Regions from separate parts of the Bacillus mojavensis genome, predicted to be linked through region 2. Evidence: riboswitches for the same ligand, from Rfam matches in the RefSeq annotation. Region 2 holds a riboswitch; each other region holds the start of a gene.

Region 1 (5,049 bases), 370 kb from region 2:
GCTTTGCCGCCGCCATTATCAAAAGACGAGGAGCAGGTTCTATTAATGAAGCTCCCAAGCGGTGACCAGGCGGCCCGCGCTATTTTGATCGAACGCAACCTGCGGCTGGTCGTCTATATCGCCCGGAAATTTGAAAACACGGGAATTAATATTGAAGATTTAATCAGCATCGGCACCATTGGATTAATCAAGGCTGTGAATACCTTCAATCCGGAAAAGAAAATCAAACTGGCTACATATGCCTCTCGCTGTATCGAGAATGAAATCCTGATGTATTTAAGGAGAAACAACAAAATCCGTTCAGAAGTATCTTTCGATGAACCGCTTAATATTGATTGGGACGGCAATGAGCTTCTGCTTTCTGATGTGCTGGGCACGGATGATGATATCATTACAAAGGACATTGAAGCAAACGTGGATAAAAAGCTTCTAAAAAAAGCGCTCGAACAGTTAAATGAGAGGGAGAAACAAATCATGGAACTTCGTTTCGGGCTTGTCGGCGAAGAGGAAAAAACCCAAAAGGATGTTGCGGATATGATGGGGATTTCTCAATCCTATATTTCCCGTCTGGAAAAACGAATCATTAAAAGATTGCGAAAAGAATTCAACAAAATGGTGTAAAAAATTTTTGCGGGTTAATCCCTTGATTCTACAAGGATTTCCCAATTATGACTATTTTTCGGTCTGAGTACAGTGCATATTTTTCCCACCCGAGGAGATACTTAACGTTGTACAGCAGCTCCTGTAGGGAGGGAAAAAAGTGTCGAGAAATAAAGTCGAAATCTGCGGGGTGGATACGTCCAAATTACCCGTACTCAAGAATGAAGAGATGAGAAAGCTGTTTAGGCAATTGCAGGACGAAGGTGATGATTCAGCCAGAGAAAAGCTTGTAAACGGGAACTTGCGTCTTGTCTTAAGTGTCATTCAAAGATTTAATAACAGAGGGGAGTATGTTGATGACTTATTTCAAGTCGGCTGCATCGGACTAATGAAATCCATTGATAATTTTGATCTAAGCCACAATGTTAAGTTTTCAACATACGCTGTACCTATGATTATCGGAGAGATCCGCAGGTATTTGCGCGATAATAACCCGATACGAGTCTCGAGATCACTCAGGGATATCGCATATAAGGCACTCCAGGTAAGAGAACGGTTAATCAGTGAGACAAGCAAGGAGCCGACGGCAGAGGATATCGCCAAAGTTCTTGAAGTACCGCACGAAGAAATCGTGTTTGCACTCGACGCCATTCAAGATCCGGTATCTCTTTTTGAACCGATCTACAATGACGGCGGAGATCCGATTTATGTCATGGATCAAATCAGTGATGAACGCAACAAAGATACACAATGGATTGAAGAGCTGGCTTTGAAAGAGGGCATGAGAAGGCTGAACGAGAGGGAAAAAATGATTTTAAGAAAACGGTTCTTCCAAGGAAAAACGCAAATGGAAGTAGCCGAAGAAATCGGGATTTCTCAAGCACAGGTGTCCAGACTGGAAAAGGCAGCAATCAAACAAATGAATAAGAATATTCATCAATAGCATGGACGCGGAAAGCCTTTAAAACAGAAATTGTTTTAAAGGCTTTTCTATTTAGAACGAGCGGTTTACGTTTTCGAAAAAGTAAGGTATCCTAGTCCGTACAAAGTTTTGTGAAAATTAAAACAATTCTTTGATTTGGAAAGAGGAGGACCACAATGATTTTGCAGCTTGACAATGTCTCACTAAGACGGAATGGAAAATGGATACTAAAGGATATTCATTGGAAAGTAGAAGAAAAGGAGAACTGGGTGCTTTACGGATTAAACGGAGCAGGGAAGACCGCGCTGTTAAATATGCTATGCTCTTACTATTTTCCGACAACAGGCGAGATGCAGGTGCTTGGTCATGTATTCGGAAAAACGGAGCTGGGAGATAAACTCAGGCGAAAAATCGGCCTTGTCTCAGCGGGTCTTCAGCAAAAATTGTATCCGGCAGATTCAGCTTTTGAAATTGCTCTGAGCGGGGCATATGCTTCAATTGGCTTGTATGAAACTCCAAGTGCGGATATCAGAGAAAAAGCGATTGCCCTGCTCGAGGACTTAGGAGCCATCGATTATGCTGACCGCCGCTATGAAACTCTTTCTCAAGGAGAGAAACAAAGAGCTTTAATTGCAAGAGCGCTAATGGCTGATCCGGAGCTGCTTATACTGGACGAACCAGTTACAGGACTTGATTTTATTGCCCGGGAAAAACTGTTAGATACGATTACACATATTGCAAGCAGGGAAAATGCGCCGTCTATTCTTTATGTTACGCATCATGCGGAAGAAATTTTGCCGATTTTTGATAAAGCCCTCTTGTTAAAAAAGGGAGAAGTCTTTAGATCAGGACAAATGAAAGACATGCTGACAGACGAATCACTTTCTTCTTTTTTTGATACGCCGATCCGTGTATTATGGAATCAGGATCGTCCGTTTTTAACAAGAGCTGAGACGGTAACAAATGCATAACGACATACGATTCATCCTAGGGGTGCTTTAGAAGCTGAGAGAGACGCTTGTCTCAACCCTTATTGACCTGATCTGGATCATACCAGCGGAGGGAAGCGGTGAAAAAGCGGAGAATGCAGCAGCTTGCACTCTGCTTTCTTTATTAAGCCGTTTCATGAATATGAAACGGCTTTTTTCTATTAAAAATAGGAGCGGATAACATGATTGATCAAGTAGAATCTTTACTAAAAAAAGCGGAAGAACAAAAGGACGAGCTCATTGGGCTTGCGAAAACGCTGATTTCTTTTAAAACACCGGCGCCGCCTGCGAGAAATACAGACAGCATCCAAACATGGATTGCGCAGTTTTTGCGTGAACGGGGATTTTTCATCGACAAATGGGACGTTTATCCTGGAGATCCCAATGTTGTGGGTGTTTTAAAGGGAACAAATACAGCAGCCTATCAAAGTTTAATCATCAATGGGCATGTCGATGTGGCAGAGGTAAGAGAGGACGAGGAATGGGTGCATGAGCCGTTTTGTCCTATTGAGAAAAACGGTTTCTTAATCGGCCGGGGCGCCTCAGATATGAAAGGCGGAATGGCCTGTGTGCTGTTTGCTGTAAAGCTGATTCGTGAAGCAGGCATTGAGCTCCCGGGCGATTTGATTCTGCAATCGGTCATCGGGGAGGAGGTCGGAGAGGCCGGCACGCTTGAATGCTGCAAAAAGGGCTATCACGCAGACTTTGCAGTTGTGGCGGATACGAGCGATATGCATATTCAAGGTCAAGGCGGAGTGATTACAGGCTGGATCGAAATCAAAAGCAGTCAAACGTTTCACGATGGAACAAGACGCAATATGATCCACGCTGGCGGAGGAACATTCGGGGCGAGCGCGATCGAAAAAATGGCAAAAATCATTTCTGGACTCGGTGAGCTTGAGCGCCATTGGGCCATTATGAAACGTTATCCCGGCTTTGCACCCGGTACAAACACAATTAATCCCGCTGTTATAGAAGGAGGCAGACATGCGGCCTTTATAGCGGATGAGTGCCGGCTGTGGATCACAGTCCATTTTTACCCGAATGAAACGCATGAACAAGTGGCAGCGGAAATAGAAGATTACATCAACCGGCTGAGTGATAGTGATATTTGGCTGAGGGAAAACCGTCCTGTCTTTAAATGGGGAGGCTCTTCAATGATTGAGGATAGAGGAGAAATTTTTCCGGCCTTGGAAGTTGATCCGGCTCATCCTGGCGTTTTAGCCCTTACAGCGTCACACGAGGAAATCAAACGCGAACGCCCGGTCGTTGACGTCTCTCAGACCGTAACCGATGGCGGATGGCTTTATAATGCCGGTATCCCAAGCGTGATCTACGGACCTGGCAATTTATATAATGCTCATTCCGTTAATGAGGAGGTATCGATTGAGCAGCTCGTAGATTATACGAAAATCATGCTCACATTCATCCTTAGATGGTGCAGCCGTAAAAAAGAACAATGATCATGAAAATTTCTCCTTGCTGACAAGGTTCAGCCCGCCCGTTCATATACTAGAAAAAAGGACCAAAAAAAGGACGTGATGGGATGATCAGCATTTCAGAATTTCAGGTGAAAGACGTCGTCAATGTCTCTAACGGAAAAAAATTGGGGAGCATCGGAGATATTGATATCAATGTCACTACAGGAAAAATTCAGGCGATTATACTAGGGGGAAATGGAAAAGTTCTCGGTTTTTTTGGAAAGGAAGAGGAAATGGTCATTCCTTGGCGAAATATAGTTAAAATCGGTGAAGATGTCATTTTAGTCCGATTAAGTGAATCCCATGCTTAGCTTTTTTGCCGCTGATTGTCAAATGCCGGAAGTCTGAACTCTTCCGGCACATTTCATTTATGAAATATGCAAATCGGCGCTAAACGAATGCAGAAAGATGTGGTAAAATAAGTGGGAAATTACGCCTTATAAATGTTTGTCGAAAGGTTGGATCATCATGAATACATATCACCCATTCAGTCTCACCACCCCCTCGACACTCATGATACAAGACTGGAAACAAACGAATCAAAATCATGCAGAAATCATTGCCGGATTTACTACGAAAAACGGCGGTGTCAGTCAAAAACCTTTTGAGTCGTTAAATACAGGATTGCACGTTCATGACAAAGATGCAGATGTGGTTAAAAATCGTGAATATATAGCCGATATGTTTAATATTGATTTGCAGTCTTGGGTATTTGCTGACCAGACACACGACAATCGCGTCCAAAAAGTGACGCAGAGGGACAGGGGCAAAGGCGCCCGTGAGTATCAATCAGCTTTTAAAGCAACAGACGGGCTCTATACAAATGATAAAAATGTATTCCTGGCATTATGCTTTGCTGATTGTGTGCCTCTTTTCTTTTTCGATCCGGTGAAATCGCTTGTCGGGGTCGCTCATGCCGGATGGAAAGGCACGGTCAAACAGATTGGCAGAGAAATGGTGAAACAATGGACCGAACAGGAGGGCTCGAAGCTTTCTGATATATACGCTGTTGTCGGACCGTCTATCTGCGGTGCGTGCTATACCGTGGATGATCGTG
Region 2 (5,049 bases):
TGTCACATCGAAAACAGGAGCATGCTCAAAAATATCCGCACCAAGCGCTTTAGCCGATTTAGCATATGCCTTGCATACAAAATAAGGCTCAACATGAACATCATCCTGAATAAAGCTCGCCCCGTAAATCTCACTGGCCGTATACGGCTCTTTTTCCAGCACTTCTTCTTTTGTATGCCAGCTGACAGAATCCAAATCGTCCATCCGTCTGAGGCGTGACACGTCTTCTTCGGAGAATGCAAGCTTAAACATACCGCCATCATGCCTTCTAATATCGATACCGGATAATGCAAATAGCTCCTCTCCAAGACCTCGGTACATACGCTGACTGTGCATGGCGAAATCAAAAAACGCATCCCGTTCCTCGCACTCGGCATGGGCGCCAAGCATCCCTGCCGCGGCGCTTGTTGTTCTGCCGCCTATTGTTCCGCTTTCAAGCAATGCGGTGTTTTTCTTTTCTTTTGCCAACTGATAAGCGATCGCGGAACCAATAATTCCGCCTCCAATGACAACTGCATCATAATGCCTTTTCATACTGAATCTCCTTTAGCTTGCGGGAATATCGTCTGGCAGCTTCCAAAGGATCATCGGAAGAAAAAATTCCGGACATGACAGCAATACCGTCTGAACCTGCTTGCTTCATTTCTCTTAATTTGGCAGGTGTCATCCCTCCAATTGAAATAACCGGAATCGAGATCCTCTGTTTGATTTCTGAAAGCAAAGACACGCCTCTGCCCTTAAGGCCTTGTTTGCAATCCGTTTCAAACACATGGCCGAACAAAACATAATCAGCATCATCCTTTTCTGCCTGAAGCGCTTCCTCCAGTGAATGCACTGATCGCCCAATGTGCAGGTGAGGAAATCTGGCTCTTACTTGTTTCGGCGAAAAGCTGCAGCTCGGCAGCTGAACACGATGAATATTTGAAAAAAGTGCAATATCAACCCGGCCATTCATCACCAGCTTTTGCTTATCAACACCGCCTTCAGAAATAAGCTCCAGCAGTTTCAAAATGTCAGCCGCCGATTTAGACCGTTCGCGAATATGGATGTAATCAACCTCATCCTGAATGGCTATAATGGATCTCACTAGATCTTCAACCGGCTTGCGGTCATCAGTTATGGCGTGCAGCTCCAAGTCCTTCCACCTCTTTTACGCTGCTGTCTGACCAGCCTTCTTTTCGATAAGCCATTCCCCAGAACTGATATTCATAATAGCTGGAAATAACAAAATTCTCTTTCATCTTGGCACGCACTTCCTCGGTGCTGTTTTCCGCCAACTCATCCAAACGGTTAATTTGTTCTTCCACCTGCTGTCTGAACCAGTCACCACCGTAGGTACCAATCCACTTCTGATAGATCGGATGCCCCGGATCACATGTCAGCAATTTCTCACCAACCTCATAATAAAGCCAATAGCACGGGAGAAGAGCTGCCAAGATTTCTGCAAAATTCCCGCTCAAGACCGAACGGTACATATGAGATGTATAAGAGTAAGCGGTAGGAGATGGCTTAAATGCCTTCTGTTCTTCCTCACTAATTTCCAAAAGATCTGTAAACTCGCGATGAAGCGCCATTTCCGCTTCATATGTACCTTGAGCATGGCTGGCCATGCGTCCCGTTGTGTAAAGGTCCTTCGCATAAGCGGCGCCGAACGATTGCACCTTCGCAAAATGCGTTAAATAATAAGAATCCTGAAGCACGTAGTATTTAAAACGGTCAATCGGAAGAGTTCCGTCACCGATCCCCTGAACAAATGGATGGACAAAGCTGCCTTCCCACCATTCTGCGGCTGCACTGCGGCATTCTTCTGAAAACTTCACACGTCATTCCCCCTGTCTGATAATAAAAAAACCACTTTCCCGCAAGGAAAAGTGGTTTGGAATTGGCATAGTTATATAACACAAATACCGCTCCACTTCCCTACGCAGGTCTGAACCTGTTCAAGTTATGAGGGTCTAAAAGTCACACTTTTATCTCAGCCCTTATAAAGGACACCCCTAGTGGTTTTACGAATACATATTGAATTGTTCTGCACCTCTATATTAACACGAATCCTTATTTGGTCAAGATATTATCCTTCCAATGTTTTCTTAAGATCCGTTACGTACCCGCGTGATCCGGTGACAATTAAGCGGTCTCCGATTTTCAGCCTTGTATCGCCGTGAGGAACGATGCTGTCCACACCTCTGAAAATCCTGACAAAAATCACATCGCCTGTTAAAGGGAATTCACGGAGAATCACGCCGTCGTATTTGCTGTTCTCCATATTAATTTGATACAGCGAAGATTCCTGGTTTGTGAGCAGTTTCATGACGCCAGGCGCTTCTATCAGCGCGCGAAGCAGTGTTTTGGTCGACAGCAAGATGGAAAAGATGCCGATGCCCTGCTCCTTCAATTTCGCTTCGTTCTTCGGTGATCCGGTGCTGGCGATGACTCTTTCTGTCCCCTTTTCTTTGGCGTATAATGCGATGTCCGTATTCATGTCTTCATCCCCTGTCGCCACTACAAGGATATCTGTATCAAATATACCGAGTGATTCAAGGGTTTGATGCTCATAATCAGGAAGCGTTTCAACGGAAAATACTGAGTCTGACAGCTTTTCCTCAGCGTTTTCTTGATAAACGTGCACGACACGCACTTCATACTCACTCTCAGGCAATTCAAGTGTAACAGGCAGTGTCATTTGATTAGCGCCGATAAATGTGATCTTCTTTTTCTCCTCCGGCTGCTCCTGTTTTTTGTACAGCTTTTTAAATCCGACCGGCGTAAAAATGCTTGCAATAACCGCCACCAGCGTAAGCGCTCCTGACATATTCGCACTGATGACATGAAGCTGCTGGCCGATTGTCGCAGCGGCAATCACAAGAGAAAGCGTTGATGTCAGCAGGAAACCAGACGCCAATATTGTGCGGTTATCATACCATTTCTTCAAGTACAGGATAGGAAGAATCTTGCTTACTAACAGTGCCATAAGCAGCAGCGGAATCATCACTAAAATTTTCGGGTCCTGAAAAAGTGTCCAAATATCCAATTTTACGCCGACCATCACAAAGAAAATCGGTATTAAGAACCCATAGCCGAAGGAATCGAGCTGCTGAACCAATTCCTTGTTCGGCGAGAGCAGGGAAACAAGCACGCCCGCTAAGAAAGCGCCGAGTATATTTTCTGCCCCCAGTGATTCAGACAGAGCCACCAGTACGATAATTAAAGTGAAAATAGCACGGGTGCCAATCTGGATCGTCCCTTTAGACATGGACTGAACAAAAGAACGGTGTTTAAAGATCCGGCCGAAGAAGTAGAGCACTACTCCCGCTGCAAACAAGATCATTAAGAGCCACATGTTTCCGCTGTCCTCCCCGTACAAAGAAGAAAATACAGCAAGAAGAATCATAGTGACCAAGTCAGCAATCACGGCAACAAGCAGGATAATCTGCCCGATGTTTGAATCCATGATCCGTTCTTCCTTTAAGGTTGGAACGACAACACCTAACGATATTGTAGAAATAATAAGCGTCATTAAGAAAGCATTTTGGATAAATCCGGCCACGACGAACCCATAAGACAGCAGCAATGATAAAATAAAAATACCGATAAAAATAATGGATGCTGTTGCAAATGTATTGGGTGCTTCCTTGCCGTTTTGCAGAAACTGCTTTTTCTTTCCCTTCTCAAAGGATGAAAAATCAATTTCAAGACCGCTTAAAAACATTAAAAAGATAAATCCGAGCATAGAGAGCGTCTGAAGCCAAGTATCACCCTCCACAACTAAATTAAGACCGCTTTTTCCTATAATCAATCCCATAATAATTTCAGCAACAACAACAGGGATGCTGAGTTTAAACCGATGCAAAAGGATGGGAGTCAAAAATGCAACGATAAGTACGACAACTAATGATGCGACAGATGTATGCGCCATAATCTGAACCTCCTTTTAAAAAAACATAACGCGATTTTAACAAGGGTGATGATGAAAAATAAAGTAATAAGGTCTCATTTTTTTTTAGAAAATGATTCTTCTATAATTTGCACATAAAAGCCGGTGATGACTCACAGCAATTTGCTTCATAATAAATAAAATCATGAGTAAGGAGGATGCTGCATGGCCTACTACGATATCATCAGCGATATTCATGGCTGCTACGATGAAATGACAGCCCTAATAGAAAAACTTGGATACACAATAAAAAATGGATTGCCTGTACATGATGAAGGCAGGGTGCTTGTTTTTGCCGGGGATTTGACAGACCGGGGCCCCAAATCAATTGAAGTCATCCGCTTTGTAGCCGGAGCTTATGAACAAGGAGCAGTGCGCTATGTCCCGGGAAATCATTGCAACAAGCTGTACCGCTACTTAAAAGGAAATCCAGTTAAAGTGATGCACGGTCTTGAAACAACCGCAGCAGAGCTTAAAGCACTTTCTGAAGAAGAAAGAAGAAAAGTCAGCGAACAATTTATGAGGCTTTATGAAACTGCGCCGCTTTATGACATCTTACATAATGGAGAATTGGTTGTCGCCCATGCTGGCATAAAGGCTGACGATATCGGCAAAAACACGAGGAGAGTAAAGGACTTTGTGCTTTACGGCGATGTGACGGGTGAAACGTATCCGGACGGCAGACCCGTCAGGCGGGATTGGGCCGCTGCTTATAACGGGACAGCCTGGGTTGTATACGGACACACACCTGTTAAAGAGCCCCGCATAAAAAATCGCACCATTAACATTGATACAGGCTGTGTGTTTGGAAATGAACTGACGGCCTTCCGTTTTCCCGAACTGGAGACCGTCTCCGTTCCAAGCTCTATGCCTTATGACGAGACTAGATTTCGCCCCATATAAAAAAGGAGAGAATCGTTTTAATGATTCTCTCCTTTACATAATTCCTAACATATCGTGCGGCAGAGCCGCATGAAACGTCATTTTTTCCTGCGTCAGCGGGTGGATAAACGACAGCTGCTCACTGTGCAGTGCCTGCCTGTCCATCTTCTGTCTCGTTCCGCCGTACAACGTATCGCCGCACAGCGGGTGGCCGAGATAGCTCATATGGACGC
Region 3 (5,049 bases), 160 kb from region 2:
TATTTTCTTTCGCAAACGCGTTGTAGCTGAATCCTCCGGCCGCTAAACAACCTGCTAATATGCCTATCATCCATCTTTTCTTCAGCATATGTGATTCCTCCCTTGTTTTGTTATGAGTTCAGTTTACACACTCAACATGAAAGGAAAACGAGAGAAAGATGAGAATTTGATGAGAAAACCATTAGTCTTCATAGATAATATTAGAAACTTTGCCGGTATAGGCGTTTATTTTCACCTTAGCTTCCTTGTCATTCGGGAGATCAACATCTACTTCAAACAGGAGAGTGCCTTCGCTTTCTTCCAAATCGGCGTCATCCGCTTTTCCTCCAGCTTCACGCTCTGCAATGGCTTTTGCCTCTTTTTCCGAAATTGTTGTCTTTTGTTTGTCTTTGCTGCTGATTTTATCAGCGGACACCACCGCTTTTGTCTTCATATCTACCTTCACTTCGTATGTTTCCCCATTATTTTTTTGAATGGTATACGACGCAACTCCATGTTTTCGCGTGTGTTTTTTGACGGTGCCCGGCACCCGCACCAGAGCAAGCTGCTCAGCTTCTTTTTCTGTCATGTCAGCTGTGTTCGTCTCTTTCACTCTGTTCATTGACAATATGTCACCCGATTTAGCATCAGCTTTCAGAAAATAAATTCCTTTTGGATTTTCCAGAGTCATATCATAGGTTTTTTTATCATTGGATCGCGTCACTTTTGTGATGTCGCCTTCATAGGAGGCTTCTACTTTTTTTATGACTGCCTCCTTTGACAGCGCGTCCTCATGAGTCTGCTGAATGATAAGAACCGCGCAGATGACAATGGCTAAAACGGCTGCCGCCGCAGCAGCTCCTGTTTTCATACGTTTTGTCATAGCGCTCCCCCATTCTGTTCTCTAAATTGCATTGTGACATTTGTTCCCTGTCCCGGTTTGCTTTTTACAGACAGGTCAATGCCATGCTCATCGGCAATATGTTTCGCAATGGATAGACCTAAACCCGTTCCCCCTGTTTTGCGGTTACGCGCCTCATCCGCCCGGTAAAAACGTTCAAACAGGCGCGGGAGATGCTCCTCAGGTATGCCGATTCCTTCATCCCTTACAGACAAAAACGGCCGGCTGTTTTTGGTTCCTGCGGAAATCACAATGCCCTTGTCACTATACTTTATAGCATTATCAAGCAAAATCGTCAGCAGCTGCTTTATGCGTTCTTCATCTGCCGTTACGAACAAATGCTCTTTGCCCGCCTCGAGAAAAATGTCGCGTTTATAAACCGGCTGGAGTGTTTGTATGACGGCGCGCGACATTTCGATCAGGTCAACCGTTTTCAGATCAAGCTCCATTTCTTTATGGCTCTTGGCCAGGGTAAGCAGCTGATTGGTCAGTTTTTTCATATGGATCGCTTCCGAATGAATGGCTTCAATGGATTCCTCAAGCACTTCAGGCCTTCTTGCCCCCCAGCGTTTCATTAGATTGCTGTAGCTTTCAATAATGGTGAGCGGGGTTTTCAGCTCGTGTGAAGCGTCTTGGACGAATTGCTGCTGTTTGTCGTAGTGCTCTTTCAGCATGCTCGCCATCTCATTAAAAGTCAGCCCCATTTGATATAATTCGTCGTGCGACTGTCCTTCCAGAGAAATTGTTTTGAATGCTTTTTCTCTCTGGATGTCTTTCATCGTTGTCACCAATTGTCTGATTGGATTGATGATATGGCGGGCGAGTAAGCTGCCAGCAAAGAAGGAAGCGATACAGACCGCTGCGCTGGCCGCAATTAAAATAAATTTTAGCAGAAAAAGACTTTCGTCTGTATGCTCCAGCCTTTCCACGAGCTGAAGAGATACGACTTGTCCATCTGTCCAAATGACAGGGACAGCTGCTGCTGCAAACAGTTTGCCTGTATGCTTTGTCACGTCTGTCGTTTCTCCGCTGTGAAAAGTAAGAGGGAAGTCTTTATATGCTTTTTCCTTGGTGATGGTCATAACGGCTTTCTGATCCGCAGTCACTATCCGTACCATTCCGTTTGCCGGAAGATACGCCTGCAGCATATCCTGCAAAGCCACTCCTTGTGTTTCGGCGGTATGAAGAGCTTCGGCGATATTGTCTGTTTCATCAGCAAGACGGGCTGCATCCTTTGAGGTGAGTGCCGATGAAAAAATGAGATAGACCGCAGTATGGACCAACATTAATAAAATCAACAGCCAAATAGATGTATAAAGATGAATCTTAGTCTTCAGCTTCATCATTTACCCCTTAATGGTATAGCCGACTCCGCGCACGGTATGAATCAGCTGTTTTTCGTAAGGATAGTCCAATTTTTTTCTGATATACCTTATGTACACGTCGACGACATTTGTATCACCGATGTAATCAAACCCCCATACAGAGCTGAGAATTTGCTCCCTCGTCAGCACTTGTTGCGGATGCTTCAGCATATAGACAAGCAAATCAAATTCCCGGGGCGTTAATTCAACTTCTTTGTCTCCCCGTCTGACTTCACGTGTTTTTTCGTTTACTTGCAAATCGTCATATGTCAAAAATGTGCCGATATCCTCTGTTTTGCTTCCGGTTTGGCGAAGTGCCGCTCTGATTCTGGCAAGCAATTCTTCAATTTCAAACGGCTTGGTGACATAGTCATTCGCACCGATGTCCAGCCCTGTTACCTTATCTGGAATGCTGTCGCGGGCGGTTAATAAAATAACCGGTGTTCCTTGATCTGTTTTCCTCAGCCGGCGCAGCACTTCAAGCCCGCTCATCCCTGGCAGCATGACATCAAGCAGCAGCAGGGAATACGAACCTTCGGCGGCCGCGTCAAGCCCTTCAGTGCCATTATGTTTGATGGTCACGCTGTATCCTTCATATTCCAATTCAAGCTGAAGGACCCTGGCGATTTTTTCTTCATCTTCCACAATTAATATGTGCCCTTTTTCCAAATCCGATCATCCTCTCATGTTCCTATATGAAAAAAATGATTTCATTGTTTACAAAATGATTCTTATCATCTATTATGATGTCAAAATAAAAAATTGTATACGGAAAGCACTAGGGGTGCTGTTATGGCTGAGATAAAGCGCGAAAAAACACGCTTTGATCCCTTATGACCCGATCTGGATAATACCAGCGTGGGGAAGTGCAGGTTGACCGAAAGGTGTATTTTTTCGTGCGCTTACTCGATCTATGACTGCATATTCCCTAAGGATATGCAGTTTTTTATTTTACCAAAAAAACAGGAGGTCAGAGAAATGGACAACTTATGCGGTACAAGCAGAATCGCCGGTTTTCGGTTCTCTTTATACCCAATGACGGATGATTTTATCAGTGTGATTAAGTCTGCGCTGAAAAAAACCGATACGTCAAAGGTTTGGACAAAAACCGATCATATCAGCACAGTTTTGCGCGGATCGATCGAGCATGTATTCGACGCCGCCAAAGCCATCTACCTTTATGCAGCAAATAGCGAAAAACACATCGTTATGAACGGGACGTTTTCCATCGGCTGCCCCGGCGATACACAAGGAGATACATTTCTGACAGCAGATGAAAAGCGTGTCAACGAAGAATTTGTCCATACCCTGAAAGCAGAGGCTCCATGCCAATTTGCACTTTATCCGATGAATGAGCCGGATTATATGGACATCATCATGAAAGCTGTTGAAATCGCTAAGGCTGACGGCACCTTTGTTCAGGGTGTTCATTACGCAAGTGAGCTAGACGGAGATGCACACGACGTGTTCCGAACGCTGGAAGCCGCTTTCCGCATGGCAAATCAGCAAACAACACACGTCACAATGACCGTGAACTTCTCGGCAAACAGTCCATCAAGAAAACAGAAAGCAGGGATAAAATGAAAAGCTGGAAAGTAAAAGAAATTGTCATCATGTCCGTAATCAGTATTGTTTTTGCCATTGTTTATTTAGTATTCACTCATTTTGGAAACGTACTTGCAGGGATGTTCGGGCCCATCGCTTATGAACCTATTTACGGCATTTGGTTTATCGTGTCGGTGATTGCCGCGTACATCATTCGCAAACCGGGGGCTGCCCTTGTATCTGAAGTCATCGCAGCTCTCGTTGAATGTTTGCTGGGAAATCCTTCAGGCCCGATGGTTATCGTGATCGGCGTTGTTCAAGGTCTCGGAGCAGAAGCAGTATTTCTTGCGACACGCTGGAAAGCATATTCCCTTCCTGTGCTGCTTCTGGCGGGTATGGGGTCTTCGGTGGCCAGCTTTATTTATGATCTCTTTGTTTCCGGTTATGCGGCGTATTCACCGGGATACCTGCTCATTATGCTTGTGATCCGTCTCGTTTCAGGTGCGGTTCTAGCCGGACTTCTTGGAAAAGCTGTCAGCGATTCTCTCGCATATACGGGCGTCTTAAACGGAATGGCGCTGGGAAAGGAACTGAAAAAGAAACGGAAACGGGTATCTAATCATGCAAGCCTATAATACGTTACTTTCGGTTGACCGGCTTCGTTTTTCATATGAAGAAAACGAGAAACCGATTTTTCAAGAGATAACGTTTGAGCTCCTAAAAGGAGAATGCGCTTTATTGTTAGGGCCGAGCGGGTGCGGAAAAAGCTCGCTTGCCCTCTGTTTAAACGGACTTTACCCCGAAGCTTGTGACGGGGTGCTGTCCGGGCATGTATTCTTATTTCAAAAACCGATCACTGATGATGAAACCTCTGAAACGATCGCTCAGCATGTCGGAGTCGTCTTTCAGGACCCTGATCAGCAGTTTTGTATGCTGACAGTGGAGGACGAAATCGCCTTCGGATTGGAAAATTTGCAAGTTCCTCAAGAAGAAATGGCAAAGAAAATTGATGCGGTTCTGGATAAATTACACATCTCTCATTTAAAGAAAAGCACAATTTCTACTCTGTCAGGGGGACTGAAGCAAAAAGTCGCGCTCGCCTGTATTTTGGCGATGGAGCCTGAGCTCATTATTCTGGATGAACCGACTTCCCTTTTAGATCCTTATTCAGCGCGGGAATTCGTTCAAATGATCAAAGAGCTTCAGCAGGAAAAAGGCTTCGGCCTTCTCGTCATCGAACATCAGCTTGATGAGTGGGCG

What was found. Region 2 has a riboswitch for thiamine pyrophosphate ahead of tenA (thiaminase II). Riboswitches for the same ligand answer to the same signal wherever they lie in the genome.
Region 1: it holds a riboswitch for thiamine pyrophosphate, as region 2 does, so the genes downstream of both, HC660_RS08365 (acetylornithine deacetylase) here and tenA (thiaminase II) in region 2, are expected to answer to the same signal.
Region 3: it holds a riboswitch for thiamine pyrophosphate, as region 2 does, so the genes downstream of both, HC660_RS07295 (HMP/thiamine ABC transporter substrate-binding protein ThiU) here and tenA (thiaminase II) in region 2, are expected to answer to the same signal.

The regions. Positions count from the first base shown of each region.
Region 1 is NZ_CP051464.1:1,608,948-1,613,996, forward strand. Features, by position in the region: gene sigE (RNA polymerase sporulation sigma factor SigE) at 1-621, shown strand, start outside; gene sigG (RNA polymerase sporulation sigma factor SigG) at 761-1,543, shown strand; gene HC660_RS08360 (ABC transporter ATP-binding protein) at 1,699-2,493, shown strand; TPP riboswitch at 2,502-2,604, shown strand; gene HC660_RS08365 (acetylornithine deacetylase) at 2,694-3,974, shown strand; gene HC660_RS08370 (YlmC/YmxH family sporulation protein) at 4,058-4,303, shown strand; gene pgeF (peptidoglycan editing factor PgeF) at 4,461-5,049, shown strand, end outside.
Region 2 is NZ_CP051464.1:1,242,961-1,248,009, reverse strand. Features, by position in the region: gene thiO (glycine oxidase ThiO) at 1-534, opposite strand, end outside; gene tenI (thiazole tautomerase TenI) at 518-1,135, opposite strand; gene tenA (thiaminase II) at 1,113-1,820, opposite strand; TPP riboswitch at 1,901-2,009, opposite strand; gene HC660_RS06395 (monovalent cation:proton antiporter family protein) at 2,072-3,916, opposite strand; gene prpE (bis(5'-nucleosyl)-tetraphosphatase PrpE) at 4,100-4,837, shown strand; partial or broken gene HC660_RS06385 (RluA family pseudouridine synthase) at 4,855-5,049, opposite strand, start outside.
Region 3 is NZ_CP051464.1:1,400,235-1,405,283, reverse strand. Features, by position in the region: gene HC660_RS07315 (PepSY domain-containing protein) at 1-88, opposite strand, end outside; gene HC660_RS07310 (PepSY domain-containing protein) at 182-862, opposite strand; gene HC660_RS07305 (sensor histidine kinase) at 859-2,223, opposite strand; gene ykoG (two-component system response regulator YkoG) at 2,227-2,913, opposite strand; TPP riboswitch at 3,015-3,126, shown strand; gene HC660_RS07295 (HMP/thiamine ABC transporter substrate-binding protein ThiU) at 3,223-3,828, shown strand; gene HC660_RS07290 (ECF transporter S component) at 3,825-4,424, shown strand; gene HC660_RS07285 (ABC transporter ATP-binding protein) at 4,411-5,049, shown strand, end outside.